3 regions of the Streptomyces paludis genome follow, and region 2 is predicted to be linked to each of the others. Evidence: riboswitches for the same ligand, from Rfam matches in the RefSeq annotation. Region 2 holds a riboswitch; each other region holds the start of a gene.
The links. A riboswitch is a leader RNA that binds a small molecule or an ion and turns the genes downstream of it on or off. The one in region 2 is predicted to bind cyclic di-AMP.

Region 1: another riboswitch for cyclic di-AMP. It lies ahead of DVK44_RS30890 (M23 family metallopeptidase); the one in region 2 lies ahead of DVK44_RS02035 (C40 family peptidase).
Region 3: another riboswitch for cyclic di-AMP. It lies ahead of DVK44_RS14645 (M23 family metallopeptidase); the one in region 2 lies ahead of DVK44_RS02035 (C40 family peptidase).

The regions. Positions count from the first base shown of each region.
Region 1 covers NZ_CP031194.1:6,997,950-7,005,512, forward strand. The annotation lists gene DVK44_RS30885 (tyrosine-protein phosphatase) at 1-806, opposite strand, end outside; cyclic di-AMP (ydaO/yuaA leader) riboswitch at 1,201-1,334, shown strand; gene DVK44_RS30890 (M23 family metallopeptidase) at 1,356-2,402, shown strand; gene DVK44_RS30895 (SGNH/GDSL hydrolase family protein) at 2,578-3,402, shown strand; gene DVK44_RS30900 (STM4011 family radical SAM protein) at 3,419-4,315, opposite strand; gene DVK44_RS30905 (STM4012 family radical SAM protein) at 4,323-5,672, opposite strand; gene DVK44_RS30910 (STM4013/SEN3800 family hydrolase) at 5,669-6,481, opposite strand; gene DVK44_RS30915 (STM4014 family protein) at 6,483-7,563, opposite strand, start outside.
Region 2 covers NZ_CP031194.1:480,441-488,003, reverse strand. The annotation lists gene bioD (dethiobiotin synthase) at 1-343, opposite strand, end outside; gene DVK44_RS02065 (adenosylmethionine--8-amino-7-oxononanoate transaminase) at 379-1,674, opposite strand; gene bioB (biotin synthase BioB) at 1,667-2,878, opposite strand; gene DVK44_RS02055 (8-amino-7-oxononanoate synthase) at 3,043-4,197, shown strand; gene DVK44_RS02050 (DUF397 domain-containing protein) at 4,191-4,382, opposite strand; gene DVK44_RS02045 (helix-turn-helix domain-containing protein) at 4,399-5,265, opposite strand; gene DVK44_RS02040 (ATP-binding protein) at 5,521-5,964, shown strand; gene DVK44_RS02035 (C40 family peptidase) at 6,071-6,544, opposite strand; cyclic di-AMP (ydaO/yuaA leader) riboswitch at 6,548-6,739, opposite strand; gene DVK44_RS02030 (ATP-dependent Clp protease proteolytic subunit) at 7,107-7,563, opposite strand, start outside.
Region 3 covers NZ_CP031194.1:3,338,955-3,346,517, forward strand. The annotation lists gene trmB (tRNA (guanosine(46)-N7)-methyltransferase TrmB) at 1-518, shown strand, start outside; gene DVK44_RS14640 (PrsW family intramembrane metalloprotease) at 596-1,939, shown strand; gene DVK44_RS14645 (M23 family metallopeptidase) at 2,057-3,136, opposite strand; cyclic di-AMP (ydaO/yuaA leader) riboswitch at 3,148-3,302, opposite strand; gene DVK44_RS14650 (PP2C family protein-serine/threonine phosphatase) at 3,518-4,702, opposite strand; tRNA gene DVK44_RS14655 (tRNA-Met) at 5,146-5,219, opposite strand; gene DVK44_RS36730 (hypothetical protein) at 5,284-5,442, opposite strand; gene DVK44_RS37090 (hypothetical protein) at 5,628-5,879, opposite strand; gene DVK44_RS14665 (IS4 family transposase) at 6,843-7,563, shown strand, end outside.

The DNA.
Region 1 (7,563 bases), 6.5 Mb from region 2:
TCGTCGAGGAGCCGGGCGCGCAGCCGGTCGCGGGTCGCGGGGGTGAGTCCGAGCCCCTCGGAGAGATAGCGGTCGGTGCTGCCCCAGGTGGTGGTGATGCTCTCGAAGGCCGCCGCGAGGTACTCGGCGCGGGCGTCGAAGAGCGGGCTGAGCAGCTCCATCACCTCGGCGGACTCGTCGGCCGGGGAGCCGTCGCCGCGGCGGACCCGGTAGCGGCGGTGCGGGTCGTTCGACTTGAGGTAGTCGGCCTCGATCGCGTCGGGCTCGACCCCGACCGCGAGCAGGGCGATCGCGACGGAGAGCCCGGCGCGGTCCTTGCCCGCCGCGCAGTGCATCAGCGCCGGGACGCTGTCCTCGGCGAGCGCGTGCAGCACCCGGCTGTGCTCGGCGGTGCGGTCCGTGATGATCGTCCGGTACGAGCCGATCATCCGGGCCGCCGCCCTGTCCTCCGAGAGGAGCGAGCGCAGTTGGCCGAGATCGCCGTCCCGCACCATCCGCCAGAACTCGGCGCCGTCGGCCGGGTCGGAGAGCGGGATGTTCACATGCCGGACGCCGGGCAGTGCCACATCCTCGCCGTCCAGCTTCATATCGGCGGAGTTGCGGAAGTCGAAGACCGTGTGCAGCCCCAGGCCGGTGAGGAACGCCGCGTCGGCGTCGGTGGCGTGGGCGAGATGGCCGCTGCGGAAGAGCGTGCCGCCGCGCACCCGCCGGCCGTCCGTGGTCGGCAGGCCGCCCACGTCACGGAAGTTGCGCACACCGGACAGTTCGGGCTCTGTCGACGGGACTTGCGGCAGCTGCTGCGTCACGGCGGCTCCTCCGTGTCTGCCGTCGGCGCGGCTCGCCGACGAGGTCGTGTCCTGACGATACGACATGGGTTCGGAGCCGAGGAGGTGACCGCGAGGCATCTGTCCGTAATGACTCATTGAACCCAAACTGCCCTGTTAATAGGGGAGATGGGGTGCGGTCCGTGAGCGGAATCATAACGGTGACGTTCCGTGGCGGCGCCCTCGAAGGTAAAGCCAACCCCATGGGGGATTCGAAGATCGGTCATCGACGCAGGGTGACGGGTGGTGCGTGATGATATTCCGGTCAACTCCTGCGGCTGAAAACAACTGCTTGTACCGGACGTCCGACTCGCCTACGTTCACCCTCAATCCGGGCGGAACGCCGAATCCTGCCACTGCCCGGGGACCCACACCCGAACCCTTCACGTGTGGCAGGAGCGGGGGACCCAGGCAGTACGCCGATCCGGGTGTTCCGGACCGGCTCGGGGTGAAGCCGCGCACCACGCGCGGCCGGGCAGCTCCAGCCCGAACCCGACAGCTCACCTCGTATGGCGCCGGAGAGGAACGCACATGCCCGCGAAGGGTAAGCACCGCCGACCGAAGAACAATCCGCTGTCGCGCCGCTTCATCGCCGCGAGTACGGGCGGCGCCGCCATCGCGCTGCCGCTCATCGGCGCCACCGGCGCGCACGCCGCCGGCCAGACCGCCCCCGCCGTCGCCCCGAAGGCGGCCCCGGCGACGACGGACACGGCGACGGCGCGGAGCGCGTCCACCACGAGCACGGCCACGGCGTCGACCGCGACCGCCGCGCAGGGGACCGCCGCCACGCAAATCGGCACCAGGACGACGGCCCGTACCTACTCCGTGGTCTCCGGCGACTATCTGTCGAAGATCGCCGTCGAGCAGCGGGTCAAGGGCGGCTGGCAGCGGCTGTACGAGGACAACCGCCAGGCCATCGGCGCCGACCCCGGTCTGATCCACCCCGGGCTGAAGCTGACGCTCGGCGCGAAGGCGGCGTCGGCCGCCCCCGCCCGTACCTCGGCCGCCCCCACCCGTACGTCCTCCGCGCCGGCCGCGTCCGCTCCCCGGAGCGAGGCCCCGGCGAAGGCGTCCGAGTCCGCGTCGTCCGGCCGTACGTCCTCGGACTCCGGCACCTCCGCCGGTACCTCCTCCGGCACGGCGTCGTCCAACACGGCCACGCAGACCACCGGTTCCGGCTTCCTCAAGCCCGTGGACGCGCCGATCGGCACGTCGTACCGCGCGTCGGGCGGCAGCTGGTCCAGCGGCTACCACACCGGTGTGGACTTCCTCGCCTCCGCCGGCTCCACCGTCCGGGCGGTCGGCACGGGCACCGTCGTCGCGGCCGGCTGGGGCGGCTCGTACGGCAACCAGGTCGTCGTCCAGCACAGCGACGGCAAGTACTCCCAGTACGCCCACCTCTCCGCGCTGTCCGTCTCCGCCGGGCAGAGCGTGAACGCCGGGCAGCAGATAGGCGTCTCCGGCGCCACCGGCAATGTCACGGGCCCCCACCTGCACTTCGAGATCCGCACCGGCCCGGACTACGGCTCGGACATCGACCCGGTGGCCTACCTCCGCTCGCAGGGCGTCACGGTCTGAACCCGCTCCCGACCGCGCCGCACGCGCGGCGACCGCCCGGCACCGCGGTGCCGGGCGGTCGCCTTTCCCCGGCTATTCCCGGTTGGGCGAAACTTGACGGATGGTGTTTCTCACCCACGGTCAACCCCTCCTTACGGTCGCGTAAGTCACATGGCCGGGAGGAAGATGGTCCGCTGTGGCAGACGATTCGAGAACAACAAGAGGAAACAGCGGAATCGAGTCGTACGCGGCGATCGGCGACAGCTTCACGGAAGGTGTGGGGGACCCAGGACCCGACGGGCGGTTCGTCGGCTGGGCGGACCGGCTGGCGGTCCTGCTCGCGGACCGGCTCCCGGACTCCGGCGCGACGGCCGACACCGCGCACGGGGACTTCCGCTACGCCAATCTCGCCGTACGCGGCCGGCTCCTGGACCAGGTCGTCGAGGAGCAGCTCCCCCGGGCGCGGGAACTCGCCCCGGACCTGGTGACCTTCTGCGCGGGCGGGAACGACATCCTGCGGCCCGGCGGCGACCCCGACGATGTCGCGGAGCGCCTTGAGCGCGCCGTCGCCGATCTGACCGGCTCCGTCGGCACCGTCCTGCTGACCACCGGCTTCGACACCCGTGGCGTGCCCGTACTGCGCCATCTGCGCGGCAAGATCGCCACGTTCAACGAACACACCCGGGCCATCGCGGACCGCTACGGCTGTCCCGTACTCGACCTCTGGTCCCTCCGGACCGTCCAGGACCGGCGGGCCTGGGACGGCGACCGGCTGCATCTGTCGCCCGAGGGGCACACCCGGGTCGCGCTGCGCGCCGCCCAGGTGCTCGGCGTCGAGGTGCCCGCGGACCCGGACCAGCCGTGGCCGCCGCTGCCGCCGCGCGGCACCCTGGAGGAACGGCGCGACGACATCCACTGGGCGCGCGAGTACCTGGTGCCGTGGATCGGGCGCAGGCTGCGCGGCGAGTCCTCGGGCGACCACGTCCAGGCGAAGCGGCCCGACCTGCTGCCGCTGCCCTGAGCATCCGGTCCCGGCGCTACGGGCGCGCCGGGACCACCGCGGGGAGCGCCGCCGGGGCCCGGGGCGGGAGCGGTCCGGCAGGGATCCGCTCCAGGACGCCCCCGGCGAAGACGTCGTACAGCGGCAGCGTCTCCAGGTGCACATAGCCGATGTGGCAGTCGCAGACCGCGAGCGGGCAGGCCCGGGGCGCGAGCGCGCGCCGGTAGGAGCCGTCGTACAGATTGCCCAGCTCGGCGGGGACGAAGTGGCAGCGCCGTACGGTGCCCTCGCCGTCCACGGAGATCACCGACTCGCCCGTCCGGCAGGGCAGTCCGGCCGAACGGTGCGGATCGCGGCTGTACGGGAAGAGCGGGTCCAGCTCCGTCCAGCGCGCGGCCTCCTCGTCCGTGTAGCGGTGCCCGTCCGCCGCGTTGACCCAGAGATAGACGTGCGCGGGCAGCTCGGCGCGCAGCCGGCGGGCCTGCTCCAGATGGTCTCCGAGACCGACGACGCCCACGCTGAAGCGGATACCGAGCGCCGTCAGCTCGTGCGCCTTCGTCAGAAAGCGGTCGTACGGCGTCTGTCCGGGGTGATACGTGCACCACAGCGCGAGCTTCGCCGGGTCCGCGTCCGCCAGCCAGCCGGTGCGGCAGCTCAGATTCGTCTGGATCGCCACCCGGCGCAGATGCGGCAGCCGCGACAGCTCCACCAGCGTCCGCCGGTACCAGGACCGCGTCAGGCCCTCGCCCCAGGGCGTGAACAGCACCGACAGCCGGTCCTCCCCGGGCCGCGCGGCCCAGCCGGCGAACCGCTCCAGCGCGGCCCGGTCGGCGCGCAGCTGATCGCCGCTGTCCCGCCGCTTCGCGAACGGGCAGTACGGGCAGTCGTAGTCGCAGGAGGCGAGCGGCCCGCGGTAGAGGATCGTCAGGTCCACAGCGGCCTCACTTCGGCAGATACGCGGCCATGGCGGCCCGTACGGCGGGGGAGAAGAGCGCCGGGCCCAGCGCGTCCGAGTGCGCCAGCCCCTCGGGGGAGAGCCGCAGCAGCCCGGGGCCCGCCGCCGGGTCCAGCCAGCCGAGCGCCGCGAACCGGGCCAGCTCGGCCGGGAAGTCCTCGGCGGGCCCGCCGCCGAACCGCTCGCGGTAGTCGGCCACCTCCATCCCCGCGGCCTGGAGCAGCGACTGGAGCAGATGGCGGCGGCGCGCCTCGTCCCCGTCGACCCGGCGGCCGACCTCCGCGCGCGAGAAGTCCTCCGTCGTCGTGTACGCGTCGATGATCGACCGTATCTCGCGCATGTCGACGGCGTAGTCGAAGGAGTAGTGGAGCGTGGCGGTGTACGAACGGGCCCCGCAGCCCAGGCCGATCATGCCGTCGGTCTGGCACGCGTAGTCGTCGGCGCCTTCGGACGGCGCGTCGGGCCGCCGGAACATCCGCATGGACCGCTGCTCGTACCCCTGGGCGAGGAGATGGTCCCGGCCCTGCCGGTAGAGCCGCAGCCGCTGCTCGTCCCAGGCCGCGTCGCCGCTCGCGCCGAGCCTGCCGAGGCCGGTGAGCGGACGGACGTACAGCGGATAGAGATACAGCTCCTCGGGCCGCCAGGCCAGCGCGGCGTCCAGCGAGCGGCGCCAGCTCGCCGGGGTCTGGCCGTCGATGCCGTAGATCAGATCGATGTTGAGGACGGGGAAGCGCGCGTCGCGGATCCGGCCGAGCGCCGCCTCGACCTCGGCGCGCCGCTGCGGACGTACGGCCGCCCGCGCCTCCTCCTCGACGAAGCTCTGGACGCCGATGCTCAGCCGGGTGGCGCCGCGGTCGGCGAGGACGGCGAGCCGGTCGGCGGTGGCCGTGGCGGGGGAGGTCTCGACGGAGAGCGGCACGGCCCGCAGATCGGCGCCGGCGCCGGTCTCCGCGATGTCGCACAGCCGGTCCAGCTCCCCGGCGGTGAGGAAGGTCGGGGTGCCGCCGCCGAAGGCCGCGGCGGCGAACCGTACGGGACCGTCGTCCCCCAGCGCCTCCCGGACGGCGGTCGCCTGCCGGGCGAGGGCGTCGAGATAGCGCGTCGTCAGCTCGCCGGGCGCGCCGATCCGGGTGAAGAGATTGCAGAAGCCGCAGCGGACTTCGCAGAACGGGATGTGCAGATAGAGCGAGAGGGCGTCCGTGCGCTGCCCGGCCCACAGCGCGCGCAGCGCGGGCCGGTCCGGCAGCGGACGGTAGGCCGTCTTGTGCGGATAGGCGTAGACATAGCTCTCGTACGGGCGGACCGCGGCGGGCGCGGTCACGGGGGCGGTGCTCATGGAGTGGTCCCGGGGTCCAGGAAGAAGTGGGCGTACGGCACGGTCCAGACGGACGCGTGGCCCAGCCGGTGGCCGGTCCAGCCGTCGTCGCCGTAGGCGGTGCCGTGGTCGGAGCAGACGATCGCGAAGCAGCGGCGCCGGCCGCTCATGGCCGCGAAGAGCCGGCCGATGTGCCGGTCGACGTATTCGAGCGCGGCGGCGTGGGTGGCGCGCGAGTCGCCGGCCTCCCTGGTGGCGCCGGGCAGATGGAACCAGTTGGGCTGGTGCAGCGCGGGGACGTTGACGAAGAGGAACAGCCGCCGCCCGGGGTCGAGCGCGGCGATCACCTGCTCCGCGCGGTCGATCTGGGACTCGAAGGAGGTCGGTGAGGTCACCCCGAACTCCGGCTCCCAGTGGCTCTCCTGGAACATCCCGGGCAGCACGGAGCCCAGCGGCCCCCGCTTGTTGAAGAAGCCGACCCCGCCGACGCACACCGTGCGGTACCCGGCCGCCGCGAGGCCGGAGACCAGATCGGGGGTGTCGAAGACATAGGTGCGCTCCGCCGTGGACTCGCTGCCGCCGAAGCGCGCGGCGAACAGCCTCGGATGCGGTCCGGGCGCGGCGGGCGTGGGCAGGAATCCGGCGAAGATCGCCTGGTGCGAGGCGTAGGTGAAGCTGCCGGGCGCGTGCCGCTCCTCCCAGCGTCCGCCCGGCAGACGGCGGGCGAGATGCGGGAGCCGGCCCGCGCCGGCCAGCTCCTGGGCGACGTCGAAGCGCAGGGTGTCGAGGGTGACGAGCAGCAGATCGTCCCGCCCGACGACCTCGTTCATGTCAGGTGCGGGCACGGCGGTCCTCCGTCGCTCGTCGCATCCGTGCAGGTGTCTGCGTATGCGTCTGTGGATGCGTCCGTGCTGTCCGTGCTGTCCGGGCGGGGAGTGCGGCGAGCTGCGCCGCGTAGGTGTCCATCCCCTCGGCCGCCGTGCCGGGCAGCCCGGTGAGCCGGGGCAGCAGATCACCGAAGGCGTTGACCTCGCAGACGGCGAACCGGCGCCAGCCCAGGGCGGGCAGCAGATCTACGCCCACGCAGTGGGTGTCCGGGAAACACGCCGCCGCGCGCTCGCAGAGCGCGAGCGCCCCGGCCCAGCTGCCCCCGGCCGCTTCGATGGCGGCGCGGGCCGCGTCGAGATCGCCGCGGACCCCGCCGAGATGGAGATTGGTCAGGGGGGAGCGGCTGGTCCGCACCACCGCGTGGGTGGCCCGGCCACCGGCCACCACCACCCGCAGATCGGCCGTCCGGCCCGCCTGGGCGGACTTGGGCACCCACTGCTCGATATGCAGCCCGTCGGGCGCCAGGGCGTCCACGATCGCCGCCACCTCGCGCTCCGTCCCGTACGTCCGCACCCGCAGCGAGTTGAAGAGCCGGCCCGTCCCGTCGCGCTCGACGGAGGTGGTGGCCCGCACCCGGCCGGGGCCCGCCGTCTCCAGGGCCAGCACCCCGGAGGCCGAGGAGCCGTGGGCCGGCTTGACGAACGCCCGGCGCAGCCCGGCGGCGGCCATCAGGGTCCGTACGTCGTCCCAGCCGGCGACCGTCGGCGCGGCCGGGCCCGAGGTGGGCGACGCGGGGACCCGTACCCCCGCCGCGTCCAGCGCGCCGTGGCAGAGCCGCTTGTCGAAGAGCACCGCCAGCTCGGCGGGGTCGTCGAGCAGCTCCGCCCCGGCGGCGCGGGCGCGCTCGCCCAGCCCCCGGGCGGCGGCCGTGAACCGCGCGTACCAGAGAGCGGTGCCCTCGACCCTGGCGGGATCCTCGGCACCGCGCAGCAGCCGGTCCACCTCGCGGTCCTCGCCCGGCGAGTCGAGCCGTACGGTCTCGCCGGGCCCGAACGCGGCCCGGCCGCGCAGCACATCGAGCCAG
Region 2 (7,563 bases):
GCAGCCCGCCCGCCCCCTCGACCAGCACCACATCGTGCTCCGCCGCCAGCTTCTCGGCCGCCTCGGCGATCTCGTGCGGGCGTACGGGCGCGGCACCGGCCCGCCGGGCCGCCGTCGCGGGCGCCAGCGGGTCCGGATAGCGGGCCAGCTCCACCGCGGTCACCGCGCCCGCCAGCCGCGCGGCCTCCGCCACATCGCCCGGCTCACCCGGGCCGAGCCCGGTCTGCGCCGGCTTCAGTACGGCGACGCTGCGGCCCCCGGCCAGCGCCGCCGCCGCGACGGCCGCCGTGACGACGGTCTTGCCGATCTCCGTACCGGTCCCGGAGACGATGATCACCGGCATGTCAGCCCTTCCCGCATCTCAGCTCGTCCCGCATGTCAGCCCTCCCGCGCCGCCGCGACCACCGCGCGGCAGATCCTGGCGACGTCCGCGTCGCCCGTCACATAGGGCGGCATCGTGTACACGAGGTCGCGGAACGGCCGCAGCCACACCCCCTCGCGCACCGCCGCCCGCGTCGCCGCGGCCATGTCCACGTCGTGGTCCAGCTGGACGACCCCGATGGCGCCCAGCGTCCGTACCTCCCGTACCCCGGGCAGCTCCGCCGCCTCGGCGAGCCCGTCCCCGAGCCCCGCGCCGATCCGCTTGACCTCCGCCGCCCAGTCCTGGCCGAGCAGCAGATCGATCGAGGCGAGCGCGACCGCCGCCGCCAGCGGATTGCCCATGAACGTCGGCCCGTGCGCCAGCACCGGCACCTCGCCGCGCGAGATGCCCTCGGCCACCTCCGCCGTGCACAACGTCGCCGCCATGGTGAGATATCCGCCGGTCAGCGCCTTGCCCACACACATCACATCGGGCGAGACCCCGCCCTGCCCGGCGGCGAAGAGCGTGCCGGTCCGGCCGAAGCCGGTGGCGATCTCGTCGAAGACCAGCAGCACCCCGTGCGCGTCGCACGCCTCGCGCAGCACCCGCAGATACGCGGGGGAGTGGAACCGCATCCCGCCCGCGCCCTGCACCACCGGCTCCACGATGACGGCCGCCAGCTCGTCCGCGTGCCGGGCGATCAGCGCGCGCAGCCCGTCCGCGTACGTCTCGTCGTACGCGGCGGGCGGCGCGTCCGCGAAGATCTGGCGCGGCAGCACCCCCGCCCACAGACCGTGCATCCCGCCCTCGGGATCGCACACCGACATGGGCTGCCAGGTGTCACCGTGGTAGCCGCCGCGCCAGGTGAGCAGCCGCTGCTTGGCCGGCCGGCCGCGCGAACGCCAGTACTGGAGGCACATCTTCACCGCGACCTCGACCGACACGGAGCCCGAGTCGGCGAGAAAGACATGGCGCAGAGGCTCCGGGGTGATCTCGACGAGCCGGGCGGCGAGCCGTACGGCGGGCTCGTGGGTGAGCCCGCCGAACATCACATGGCTCATCCGGTCCAGCTGGCCGCGCGCCGCCTCGTCGAGCACCGGGTGGCGGTAGCCGTGGATCGCCGACCACCACGACGCCATGCCGTCGACCAGCTCGTCCTGCCCGTGGGCGGGTTCGGCCAGCCGCAGCCGTACCCCGGCCGCGGACTCCACGATCAGCGGATCGACCCGCCCCGGCATCGGACCGTACGGATGCCACACATGCGCCCGGTCCAGATCCAGCAGCTCGCCGGTGCCGAGGACCGGCTCAGGCATTGGGCGCCAGCTCGGTGCCCGCACCCCGGCGGCGAACGGACACCAGACCGGGACGGGAAGCCAGCACATCAGCGGCGGTCGCACCGGCAGCGGCGCTCTCGGCCGGTACGGACCCGGCCGCCACGGACTCCGACTCGGCCCCGGCCCCGGACCCGCACGCGGACTCCGCCCCGTCGCCGCACACCGACCCGCAGCCGCCCGCGCGATGCTCCGGAAGCGTCGGCGTACCCGCGCCCTCCACCTCGAAACCGGCGTCCGCGATCATGTCCAGATCCGCCTGGCCCGCCTGGCCCTCACTGGTCAGATAGTCGCCCAGGAAGATGGAGTTGACCAGATGCAGCGCGAGCGGCTGCAACGAGCGCAGATGCACCTCGCGCCCGCCCGCGAGCCGGACCTCCACATCCGGGCAGACGAACCGCGCCATCGCCAGGATGCGCAGGCAGCGCTGCGGGGTCAGATTCCACTCGGCGGCGAGCGGCGTCCCCTCCATCGGGATCAGGAAGTTGACCGGCACCGAGTCGGGGTCCAGCTCCCGCAGGGCGAAGAGCACATCGACCAGGTCCTCGTCGCTCTCCCCCATCCCGGCGATCAGACCCGAGCACGGGGACAGCCCGCCCTCCCTGGCCAGCCGTACGGTCTCGACCCGGTCCGCGTAGGTGTGGGTCGTCGTGATGTCGCCGTACGTCCCCTCGGACGTGTTCAGGTTGTGGTTGTACGCGTCGGCCCCCGCCGCCCGCAGCCGTTCCGCCTGGCCGCCGGAGAGCAGTCCGAGGCAGGCGCAGACCTCTACCTCCTCGTTCTGCTCCTTGATCGCCTCGATGGTCCGCGAGACCCGGTCGATGTCCCGGTCGGTCGGACCCCGGCCGCTCGCGACCAGACACACCCGCTTCGCCCCGCCCGCCACCCCGGCCGCCGCGACCTTCGTCGCCTCGTCGGGCTTCAGCCAGGTGTACTTCAGGATCTCGGCCTTGGAGCCGAGCCGCTGCGAGCAGTACGAGCAGTCCTCGGGGCAGAGCCCGGACTTCAGATTGACCAGATAGTTGAGCTTCACCCGCCGCCCGAACCACTGCCGCCGCACCTTCCCGGCCGCGGCCACCACGTCGAGCAGATCGTCGTCGGAGGTCGCCAGTACGGCGAGCGCTTCTTCGCGGGTCGGCAGCTCGCGGCGCAGACCCTTCTCCACCAGTGTGTTCAGAAGGTCCATGGTGCAGATCCTTGCCCACCGGGGACCCCCGGGGAAAGGAGGATCCCGACAACACCGCCGGATCGACGTGTGTGCATCACCACACCCTGCCCAGGTCAGCCCATGGTTAAAGTCTGTGCGCTGCCTACAAAAGGCCGCCGTACCGCTCACCGGAGGCCCGCACCGTGAAGCAGCAGGATCCGTTCGACTGGACCGACGACGAGGCACGCCACCGCGCCCGGGCGGGACTGGTCCGTACGCTCCGGCCGCGTCCGGCGGAGCAGGACCTGCTGGACCTGGCGAGCAACGACTATCTGGGCCTGGCCCGCCACCCCGAGGTGACCGGCGCGGCGGCGGACGCCGCCCTCCGCTGGGGCGCGGGCGCCACCGGCTCCCGGCTGGTCACGGGCAGCACCACCCTCCACGCCGAACTGGAGCGCGAACTGGCCGAATTCTGCGGCTTCGAGTCGGCGCTCGTCCTGTCCTCCGGATACGCCGCCAATCTGGCCGCGCTCACCGCGCTCACCGCCCGCGACGGGCTGCTCCTGTCCGACGCGGGCAACCACGCCTCGATCGTCGACGGCTGCCGGCTCTCCCGCGCCGAGACCGTCGTCGTCCCGCACGCGGCGCCCGACGCCGTCGCCAAGACGCTCGCCCCGCACCCGGGGCGCCGGACGCTGGTGGTCAGCGACGCCGTGTTCTCCGTGGACGGCGACGCGGCGCCGCTGACGGAGCTGGCCGCCGTCTGCCGCGCGCACGGCGCGGCGCTGCTCGCCGACGACGCGCACGGGCTGGGCGTGCTCGGCGAGGGCGGCCGGGGCACCCTGGCGGCGGCGGGCCTGGCGGGCGCGGCCGGAGTCGTGGCCACCCTCACGCTCTCCAAGTCCCTGGGCAGCCAGGGTGGCGCGATCCTCGGCCCGGCCCGGGTCATCGACCATCTCGTCAACGCCGCCCGGACGTTCATCTTCGACACCGGTCTCGCGCCGGCCGCCGTGGGCGGCGCCCTGGCCGCGCTGCGGCTGCTGCGCCGGGAACCGGCCAGGGCGGACCGGGCGCGCGAGGTCGCGGGCGAGCTGCACCGGCGGCTGACCGGCGCGGGCCTGACCGCCGTACGGCCCGACGCCGCCGTCGTCTCCGTACGGGCACCGTCGCCGGAGGCGGCCGTACGCTGGGCGGCCGACTGCCGTACGGCGGGGCTCGCCGTGGGGTGTTTCCGGCCGCCCTCGGTGCCGGACGGGGTGTCCCGGATCAGGCTGACCGCGCGGGCCGACCTGACGGAGCGGCAGATCGGCGCGGCGGTCCGTACGGTCGTGGCGGCGGCCCCGGAGCCGGATCAGTGAGCGCGCTCGCGCTCGCGCAGGGCCGACAGGAAGGCCGTCCACGCCCCTGAGGAGAAGGGCAGCGACGGCCGTCGCACCTCCTTGGAGTCGCGCACGGCGAGCCGGCCCGGCCCGGTGCGGGCGTACTCCACACAGTTGTTGGCCCCCGTGCTGTAGCTGCTGCGCCGCCATGCGGAGCGGTCCATGATGTGTCCTGCCTCCCTACGGGACGGTGCCGATTCCGGCACCGATTCCGGCGATGAGATCGAGTGAATCCGCTGTCGAGAGGGCATGTCCGCGCATGGTCGTGAACGCGGCGCGGTATGCCTCCAGGTCTTCTTTCCGCTCCAGAAAGAGGCTATTCGTCAAATGGTCGAGAACGACCAAATCCAGATCAGCGATGTTCGGAAAAGTGAAAATAACGAAAGGCCCGGCGAGTCCGACATAGCCGCCGACAGTGAACGGCAGCACCTGGAGGCACACATGGGGAAGCCGGGCCAGCTCCGCCAGCCGTCGTAACTGCTCTCTCATCACCTCGGGCCCGCCCACCTGCCGCCGGAGCACCGCCTCGTCGAGTACGGCGTGCAGCCGCAGCGGTGTCGCGGACCGCAGGACGGCCTGACGGGCGAGCCGCACCTCGACCAGGGCGTCCACGGTCGACGCCGGCAGCCCGTCCAGCGCCGCCCGGGTCACCGCGCGGGCGTAGCCGGGCGTCTGGAGCAGCCCCGGCACCACCGAGGTCTCCAGGGTGTGCGCGGTGCTCGCCTGGGACTCCAGGCTGATGAAGTCCCGGTATCCCGTCGGGATCGCGCCGCCGTACGCCTCCCACCAGCCGGGTCCGCCGCCGGTCCGCTCCGCCAGGGAGCTGAGCAGCGAGCGCAGATGGGGATCGCCCAGCCCCAGCGCGTCGAAGAGCACGGTCAGATCCCCGGCCTTCACACCGCTGACGCCGGTCTCGATCCGGCTCACCTTCGACTGGTGCCAGCCGAGCAGCCGCGCGGTCTCCCCGCTCGTCAGCCCCGCCTCCCGGCGCAGCCGCCGCAATTCCTCGCCGAGCTTGCGCCGCCGTACCAGTGGAATATGCCGCATGGCCGAATCCTCTCGCCGTCCGTTTTCCGCGCACCGGTGCGCGACGGCGGAGAAGGTATCTTTTCCGCGCCCGAATACGGTCTCGCGTTGCAGAGTTCACCGCTTTGAGCGACAGATATATGCAGATCTCTGCGGATCGGGCCGTGGCGCGGTGCGATCGGTGGCAGGCTGGCGGCGAAGCGGAGTCCGAGGCCGTCCGCGCAGTCATCCGTTCTGTGGCGGAGTGCGGTCCGGTGCGAAAGGGACGGCATCGTCATGGCAGACCATCAGGAAGCATCCATCACACTGCCGAGCGATCCCGCGTCGGTACCCACGGCGCGAAGATATGTGGAGGATCTGCTGACCGGGTGGGGGCTGCCCGGCGAAGCGGAGACCGCCGACACGGTCCGGCTGATCGTCTCGGAACTGGCGACCAACGCCGTGCAGCACACCTTCGGCCAGTCGCCCACGTTCACCGTGGAGGTCCGGCTGGAGCGCGAGGAGCGGCTGCGCGTCGGGGTCACCGACAGCCATCCGCGCTGGCCGCAACGGCTGCCGGCGGCCGTGCAGCAGGACAACGGCCGGGGCATGGTGATCATCCGCTCGCTGACCGCCGAGTGCGGCGGGCGGCTCTCCATCACCCCGACGGCGGAGGGGGGCAAGACCGTCTGGATCGCGCTGCCCTGGACCGTACCGGCCGACCGGAGCTGCCGGAACTGAGGGACGGGACCGGCCGGGCCCTGGCCGGCCCCGCCCCTCGGCTCAACCGCTCGCACCGCTCAACCGGGTGCGCCGCTCAACGGCCGGCGCCGCTCGACCGCCCCGCTCAGCCCACGCGTCCGTACCAGACGCTCTTGGACCAGATCTTCTCCAGCCGTACCACCGCTCCGGTCTTCGGCGAGTGCCAGATCTTGCCGGAACCCGCGTAGATGCCCACGTGGTAGACGTTGCTCCCCGAGTGGAAGAACACGAGATCACCCTTGCGCCGCTTGGCGGAGGAGATGTGCGACGTCTTGTTGTACTGCTGCTGCGCGGTGCGCGGGAGCTTCTTGCCGGCCTTCTTGAACGAGTAGACCGTCAGCCCGGAGCAGTCGAACCGGGACGGTCCGGTGGCTCCGTACTTGTACGGTGCGCCCTTCTTCGACGCGGCGACCTTCAGCGCCTTGACGGCGTGGGTGGCCGCCTGGGCCTCGGGCGCGGCGCCCGGTGCGAGCACCGAGCCGCCGACCGCGGCGAGCGTGAGGACCGAAACGGCACCGGTCCGGGAAAGCAAGGACGGGACATATGTCTGCGCAGTCATGCGCAACCCTTCGTCAGCCGCCTGTGAAGGATGACCTGTCGGGTTCGGGCTGGCGAAGTTGCCCGGCCGCGGAGCCCTGTCGAGACAGATCCCACGGCTTCACCCCAAGGGACGACCACGACGTGCGTCGTCCCGTACTGCTTGGGTCCTCCACTCCTGCCGATCCACTCCTGTCGACTCAGACATCCGGAACGGCGGCAGGACTCGGCGTCCGCCCGGATCGCCCCGCCGGGGGTGGCGGGGGCTTGTCGTCCCAGGGATCTTGACCCAAGGAGGAGCGGATTTCCGAGCTGAAACGACGATATGTGAACTTCCTCACGGCTGACCCAAAGGGGTGGCAAAGGGGTTTTTCGTATCGGAGCCGGGGGCGCCGATGAGGTCGGCACCTGCGGGGAAATGAGGCCGCGTCATACGCCTCCGGGCGCCCTGCGCAACTCGACTCCCCGGCTGTGTCCAGCGGGTTCGTCCCCTGAACGGGTGAGGCGTTCCCGTACGGACGCGTCCGTACGGGAACGCCTCACGCCCCCTCACATCCGTTGCGACCGGGGATACGTTGGCCCGTTCATCGGCTCCGGAGCGCCGAGGTCTTCCGGCTCTCGATCACGTGATCGATCAGTCCGAACGCTTTCGCCGCGGGAGCGTCGAAGACCGTGTCGCGGTCGATGCTCGCGGCGATCGTCTCCGGGCTCTGTCCGGTGTGCCGGACGAGCATCGACGCGAGCAGCTCCCGCTGCCGCAGCAACTCCTCGGCGTGGATCGCCAGATCGGACGGCTGGCCCATGACCGTCTCCTCGGTGGCCGGCTGCTGGAGGACGAACCGGGCCCCCGGCAGCGCCATCCGCTTGCCCGGCGTCCCGGCGGCCAGCAGAACGGCGGCGGTCGAGGCGGCCTGGCCTAGACAGGTCGTCTCCACTTCGCAGCGGACGAGCTGCATGGTGTCGTAGATCGCGGTCAGGGCGCTGATCGAACCGCCGGGCGAGTTGATGTAGACGCGGATGTCGCGGTCGGGCGCGTCGTAT
Region 3 (7,563 bases), 2.9 Mb from region 2:
AGATCGGCTTCGGGATGGGCGAGGCGACGGCCGAGATGGCCGCCGCCGACCCCGCCACCGGGATACTCGCCGTCGATGTGCACACCCCCGGCCAGGGCAATCTGCTGCGGCTCGCGGAGGACCGCGGCCTGGAGAACATCCGGGTGGCCAACGGCGACGCGATCATCCTGCTCCGGGAGATGCTGCCGGCCGCGTCGCTCGCCGGGCTGCGCGTCTACTTCCCGGACCCCTGGCCCAAGGCCCGGCACCACAAGCGCCGGCTGATCCAGGAGGAGTTCCTCACGCTGGCGGCCGGCCGGCTGCGGCCCGGGGCCGTACTGCACTGCGCGACCGACTGGGAGCCGTACGCCGAACAGATGCTGGCGGAGCTGACGGCGCACCCCGGCTACGAGAACACGGAGCCGGGCGGCGGCTACGCGCCGAGGCCCGCGTTCCGGCCGCTGACGCGGTTCGAGGGGCAGGGGCTCGACAAGGGCCATGTGGTGCACGACCTGCTGTTCCGCAAGGTGTCGGGCTGAACGGTCAGCGAGCGTCCGGCTGAACGTCCCACCGATTTTTCTCCCCCATTGTCAGTGGTGCTCGTTAGGGTCATGGGGTGTCAGAACCGTCGCCGCAGCGCCTCGACCAGCGTCCGGCGGTCCCCGACTTCGAGCAGCAGGAGCGGCTCGGCGAGTTGTGGACCGCCGTGCCGGAGCCTGCCCGCAGGCGGTACCGGCCGCGCCGGGCGTTCTGGCGGCACCGGGGGGTGCGGGCGGGGACCGTGATCGCGGTGCTCGGGCTCTGCGCGCTGCTGATCCTCGCGCTGGTGCGGGACGAGACGGGGACGGACGGGTTCCTGGTCGGGCTGGGCATGGCCGTCCTGCCGGTACCGCTGCTGATGGCGGCGTTCCGCTGGCTGGACCGGGTGGAGCCGGGGCCCTGGCGGAATCTGCTGTTCGCCTTCGCCTGGGGCGCGTTCGCCGCCGCGCTCGTCGCGATCATCGCGAACTCCTTCGCGACGGAGTGGATAGCGACGGCCACGGCGGATCCGGCGGGAGCCGAGTCCGTCGGGGCCACGGTGGTCGCGCCCGTCGTCGAGGAGAGCGCCAAGGCGGCGGCGATCCTGCTGCTGTTCCTCTTCCGCAGACGGTCCTTCACGGGGCTGGTCGACGGTGTGGTGATCGCGGGCTTCACCGCGACCGGCTTCGCCTTCACCGAGAACATCCTGTATCTGGGGAGCGCCTTCGGCGAGGACCAGGACGTCGGCAACTCGGGCCTGGCGTCGATCACCGCCGCGACCTTCTTCGTACGGATCGTGATGTCGCCGTTCGCGCATCCGCTGTTCACCGTGCTGACGGGCATCGGCTTCGGGCTGGCCGCGATGGCCGACCGGCGCCAGAAGGTCCGCCGGGTCGCCTTCCCGCTGCTCGGCCTGGCGCTGGCGATGGGCGTGCACGCGCTGTGGAACGGCTCGGCGTCGCTGCTGGGGCCCTTCGGGTTCTACGCGGTGTACGCGGCGTTCATGGTCCCGGCGTTCGCGCTGCTGACATGGCTGGCGATCTGGAGCAGACAGCGCGAGCTGCGCACGATATCCACCGAGCTGCCGGCGTACGCGGCGGCCGGCTGGCTCACCCCGGCCGCGCCTCTCGCCCTCTCCTCGATGCGCGCCCGCGGTCTGGCCCGTACGTACGCGGGCCGTGTCTTCGGCCCGCACGCGGCCCGCGCGGTCGGTGAGTACGAGGCGTTCGCGACGTCCCTGGCGTTTCTGCGCCACCGCGCGCAACGCGGCGCGGTCGGGGCGGACTTCGTCGCGCGCGAGCGCGAGCTGCTGCACCATCTGTGGCAGCGCAGGGAGATAGCCGGCCCGGCCCTCACCCACGCGGCCCGCCTCACCGGCCGGGCATGGGCGCCGCCGCCGTACGTGGACTACGAGGGCTACAACCCGTACCGCCGGTACTGAAAGTACTGACCCGGGGCGGTAAGGGGTGGTGTGGTGCGGGACCGGACAACGGAAAACGCCGGGGCCCGCGAATGGCTCGCGGGCCCCGGCGTACGCGTCCCAACCGGACGGTGAACGTCAGGGGTTGATGCCCCGGCTGCGGAGCCAGCTCATCGGGTCGATGCCCGTGCCGCCCGCCGTGTGGACCTCCAGGTGGAGGTGGGGGCCGGTCACATTGCCGGTCGCGCCGACGCGGCCGATGACATCGCCGGTGGCGACCTTCTGGCCGACGGTGACGGTCATCGAGGACTGGTGGGCGTACCAGACCTCCGTGCCGTCATCCAGCTCCAGCACGGTGCGGTAGCCGTACGAGCCGGACCAGCCGGCCGACTTGACGGTGCCGCTGTGCACGGCCTTGACCGGCGTGCCCGTCGGCGCGGCGAAGTCGAGGCCGGTGTGGTGGCCGGAGGACCAGAGCGAACCGGCCTGGCCGAAGGTGGAGGTGATCGTGTACGAGGAGGTGGGGAGGGAGAAGCTGGCGGCCAGCTTGGCGATGCGCTCCTGCTCCGCCTTGGCCTGGGCGGCGGCCTCGGCCTCCGCCTTCCGCTCCGCGGCGGCCTTCTCGGCCTCGGTCTGCTGCTTCTTGGCCGCGGAGGCGGCCTGCTGGATGGCGGCGGCCTCGGCGGCGGCGCGCTGCTCGGCGGCGGCCTCGGCCTGCTGCTGCTCGGCCTGCTGGAGGATCCGGGCGCGGAGCGCCTCGCCCGCGTCGGTCGCGCCCTGCTCGGTGTCCGCGACCGTGAGTCCGGCGGTGGAGAGGGGCGCCTGCGCGAGCGCCTGGGCCGCCTCACTGGCCTTCTTGTCCGTCGTGCTGGTGCCCGAAGAACCGATCCCCGGAAGCGACTTGGCGTCCGGAAGATTGTCCGCGATGACATCGGGCAGGGATATGGAGACGGCCGGCTTGTCCTGCGCGGTGGCGATGCCGCCCGCGCCGACGGCGGCGATGACACCCACGCCGAGGACCGTGGAGCTGCGGGCGAGCCCGCGCTGCTTGGTGACCCGGTGCCTGCCGCGTACGGGGGGTCGGACGGTCTCCTCGGTGGGATTCCACTCCCCCCAGGTGCGCTCCGGCTCGTTGCCCTCGCCGCGGCCGAAGCGGTAGGGCTCGGCGGGGGCGGCGGTTGCTACGGAGCCTTCGGAGGCAGGCTTGTTGGACGCCACTGAGGCGCGCTCCTTTCCTTCCTTCTCGCCTACCGGGTTAGCTGACGGGTTCGGAGCAGGAAGGTCTCCTACGGGGTTCCGCTGTCCGCGCAAGGCAGCGAAAATTCCCGATTCACCCCAATGTGTGGTTCCCCGGTTCCCTTGCGGGATTCGGCGCGTGCGCGCGGTGCCATCTCTGGCGACGGCTGGGACAACCGCGCTGCGTTATCGAACGTTAATAGAGACCAGGGGTTTATTCCAAGCCGTTCCTGATGATCGTTAACGACTTCGCAACGGACACACCCGGACACAAGAGCGCGCAACCGGGCGAGTTGACCGGAGATTGGGAGGTTATGTGTTTCTGACGGTGTGTCAGCTGTTATGCGGAGCGGTACGCCCCGATCACGGCCCGTGTCCCTCGGGCCCGGGAGCGGCGGATTCCGACGCGGGGCCGGGGTCGGAGCCGGCCTCTTGAGGGCTCTCCACCCCCGCCACGGCTCCGGCCGCCGCCCCCGGCGTGAAACCGGGCGCGGAGCCCAGCACCGGCCGGCTGACCGCCAGCAGCGCCATGTCGTCCTGGCTGCCGCCGCCCGTATGCACCCGTACGTCGTCGATCAGCGCCTGGAGCAGCTCGTCGGGCCCCGGGAAGACCCGCCCGTCGAGCCGCTCACGCGGGCGGTAGAAGACACCCGCGCTGTCACGCGCCTCGGTGAGCCCGTCCGTGTAGAAGAGCAGCATCGCGCCGTCGGGATACGGATTCGGCTCCGCGCGGTCCGGCCACGCGCCCAGCTCGCTCATCCCCAGGGGCAGCGCGGGATCACCCGGCGCCAGCATCCGTACGGCACCGTCCCCGCACATCAGCAGCGGCTCGGGATGGCCGCGGTTGAGCAGCCGTACGACGTCCTCGCCGTGCGGGATCTCGGCCAGTACGGCCGTGGTGAACCCCTCGAAGACATCGACCCCGGCCCGGCGCGTCCCCTCCCGCAGCAGCGCCCGCTCCAGCCGCTGCGCGACCCCTTCGAGCGAGGGCTCCTGCTCGGCGGCCTCCCGGAACGCCCCGATGAGCACCGCCACCGCCTCGACGGCCTCCAGCCCCTTCCCCCGTACGTCCCCGACCACCAGCCGCACACCGAAGGGCGTGTCCTGTACGGCGAAGAGGTCCCCGCCGATGAACGCGCCCTCCTGAGCCGCCTCGTACCGCGCGGCGATCCGCAGCCCCCCGATCCGTTCGGCGGGTCTGGGCAGCACGGCGCGCTGGGCGGTCTCGGCGATGACACGGGCGGAGGCGAGCCGCTCCCCGCTGCGTCTGACGATGCCGGTGATGTACATGGCGAGTACGGAGACGACCAGTACGGTCAGCAGCTGGCTCAGCGACACCAGACTGATCAGCGTCGAGGTCCTTATGTGCAGCCCCACCTCGGCGACGACCGCGGCGAGCGCGACCAGGAACGTACCGACCATCGGGTAGAACGGGGCGGCGACCAGCGGCGCGGCGGCGAAGAGGGGGGCGGAGGTCACCCGGGCCGGGGTGGTGACGTCGACGACCACTCCGACGGCGATCACCAGGACCGGCAGCAGGGCCACCATCCGGCGGCCGGCCGGGGTCCGGCCGCCGCGGATGCCGCCGCGCCCCGGGTGCGGGTGGTCGTGATCCGGGTCGCCGGAGCCCCAGAAGCCGGTGCCCTCGGCAGCCCAGAAGCCCGCACCGCCGGTGGAGCGACGCCCGCCGCCGACGCGTCTTCCGAGCCTCCTCAGCTTCCCCACCACCATTGGTCTCCTCGCCCGGTCCGCTCGCGGCTGCGGACGGCTCCTCGCTCCACCCAGGCTGGCCGCTGCCGCACGAGCAGGCGACTCGCCTCGGCCGAGTGGGCTACGGGATGCACTTCACAGCCGTACCCCTCACGTTACTTGTCATAGGCTGGTATGAAATATTGATCATCGAATCAATTTGTCACCATATGACTCCGCGCTGTGCGCGCACACGACGAAGGCCCGGATTCCTAAGGAATCCGGGCCTTCGTTTTTATGAGTAGCGGGGACAGGATTTGAACCTGCGACCTCTGGGTTATGAGCCCAGCGAGCTACCGAGCTGCTCCACCCCGCGCCGTTGAAGACAACTCTACGGCATCCGGCGGACGCTCATGACCACTCCCGTGACCACTCCCACCTCAGGCCGCCTCGGCCACATCGGCCCGCACCGCGGCGGCCCACTCCACCAGCAGCCGCTGATAACGCTCCTGGTCGGCGGGGCGCAGCCCACCCCCGGAGCGCGTCCACAGGGCGCGGATCTCCTCATTGATCACCGCGGCGGTCCGCACGGACCGCACGGGCGGGACCTGGGCGGCGTGCCGGGCGGCGCGGGCACGGTGTAAAGAATCGCGGGCAACTGATGAAGAAGTGGTCGAGGAAACGAACATGGAAGCAAGGTTACGGGCAGCCACTGACAATCGGCGGAGGGTTTTCCCCGGCGCGGCCTCACCCATTCGCCACGCGGCAGCCGGCCCGGCGCCGGTCAGCCCACCCCATCCCCATCCCCACCCTCCCCCTCCCCCTCGCCCGCGTAGACGTGCGGGGCCCCGCCCTGCCACTCCACCCAGTGCGGATCGTCGAGCAGCTCCCAGGCATCGGGAAGGCCGGCCTGCCGGAGAAACTCGACCAGGTGGCCATCGGAGTGCGCGAGCCCCATGATCCGCCCACGCACGGTCACCCGCCGCCCCCCTGTCCCGGACGGCCGGTGCACAACGATCGGAACCTCACGCCCCATACCCCCAGAGTGCGCCGCCCCAGCCCACACCGCAGTCCGGTCAGAGCGGAACTCTGTCGGGGTGGGTCGGTGGCAGCGGTAGCCGGACACGGGGCCGCCCCTCCAGCTGTGAGTGTCGCGGCTCCGACGAAGGAGTAAAGGGCGCTCCTAAAGTCGCGTCGCTGCGCGATGGGCTGCGCCCACCCTTGACACCTCCCCCGGAGTCGCAAGTGCAGGTGCGGGAGGGGCGGCCGGGGGGGAAGGGGGGCCCAGGGCGCACACGGGAGCGCGGGCCGGTTCAGGGTCCGCCGGCCGGTAGGCCCTGCGGGGCGCGCGACAGAGGAATGGGGCGGTCCGACACCGGCTCGGCGGCTGACGGTCCGTTGCTGGCCGGGACTCAAGCCCCGCTGGTCACCGAGCGTGGGCGGCGGGGTTGCTGGGACGTGAGTGGCGGCAAGTGGCCCCCTGAAGGCCGCCTATGCGTCCAGGAGTGCCGCTAACGCACCTGAGGACACATGTGCCGCCCGAGAAGACCCCCAACCGCTCGCCAAACCGCCCCATACGGGACAGGTGGGCAGGGTGTCCGGCCCGCAGACCCGGCCAGACAGCAGAACCCGTCCGCCTTCCGGGCACCACAACGCAACGGTGACCAGCGGGGCTTGAGTCTCAGCAAACAGCGGACCGTCAGCCGCCGAGACGGGGCCGAGTCACCCCACTCCTCTGCCGCGCGCCCCGCAGGGCCCACCCGCCCGCCAGCCCCTGAGCCGAGTGGCAGAACGGCGCCACCTCCTGGGCCCCCCTTCCCCCCGGCCGCCCCTCCCGCACCCGCACTTGCGGCTCCGGGGGAGGTGTCAAGGGCCAAGGCCGTGAAGTTAAGGGTTTGTGGTGGTGGTTACGGGGTGGGGTGGGGGAGGTACGGACAGAGCTCCTGGTCGTTGAGGTGGTTGTCGAGACCGATTCCTCACGGCAGGAGCTCTGTTGGACATGCAGTCTGCCACTGTGACGTATTCGCGTGCTATCACTGTCGCTCCGGGGAAGTACGCACCCGGACATCTGGGCGAATTGACGCCGTACCTGCCCTTCGCGGCTGTCGATGAGGTGTTGGAGGAGGCCGGCCGGCTGGGGCAGCGCCGGCGGGACCTGCCCACGCGGGTGGGCGTGTACTGGGTACTCGCGCTGGCATTGTTCGGATGCGGATACCGTGCCGGGTGGAACCGGCTGACCGCGGGACTGGCCCATGTCGCGGAGGTGCCCATGCCCTCGGTGACAGCCCTGGCAGGCTTACGCCACCGGGTGGGAACCGAGCCTGTCAAAGCACTGTTCACCGCGGTCTCGGGCCCGCTCGCGATCCCGGGCTCCACCCCGGGTTCCTTCTACCGGGGACGACGCGTCGTGGCCTTCGACGGCTGCTCGTCCATCAAAGTACGGGACCTGCCCTGCAACCGCCGCTGGCTGGAGAAAATCCGCCACGCGGTGGGCTGGGCCGGCTACCCGAGCCTGATGCTGATGACACTGGTGGAGACCGGCACCCGCAGCATCATCGGAGCCGGGTTCGGCTCCCTGCGCCACGGCGAACGCCACTACGCACACAGCCTGCTGCCTCTCCTGGACACCAGCATGCTGCTGCTCGCCGACCGCGGCTTCGACGGAAACGACTTCCTCGCCCAGACCGACGCCACCGGCGCGGCCTTCCTCATCCGCCTCA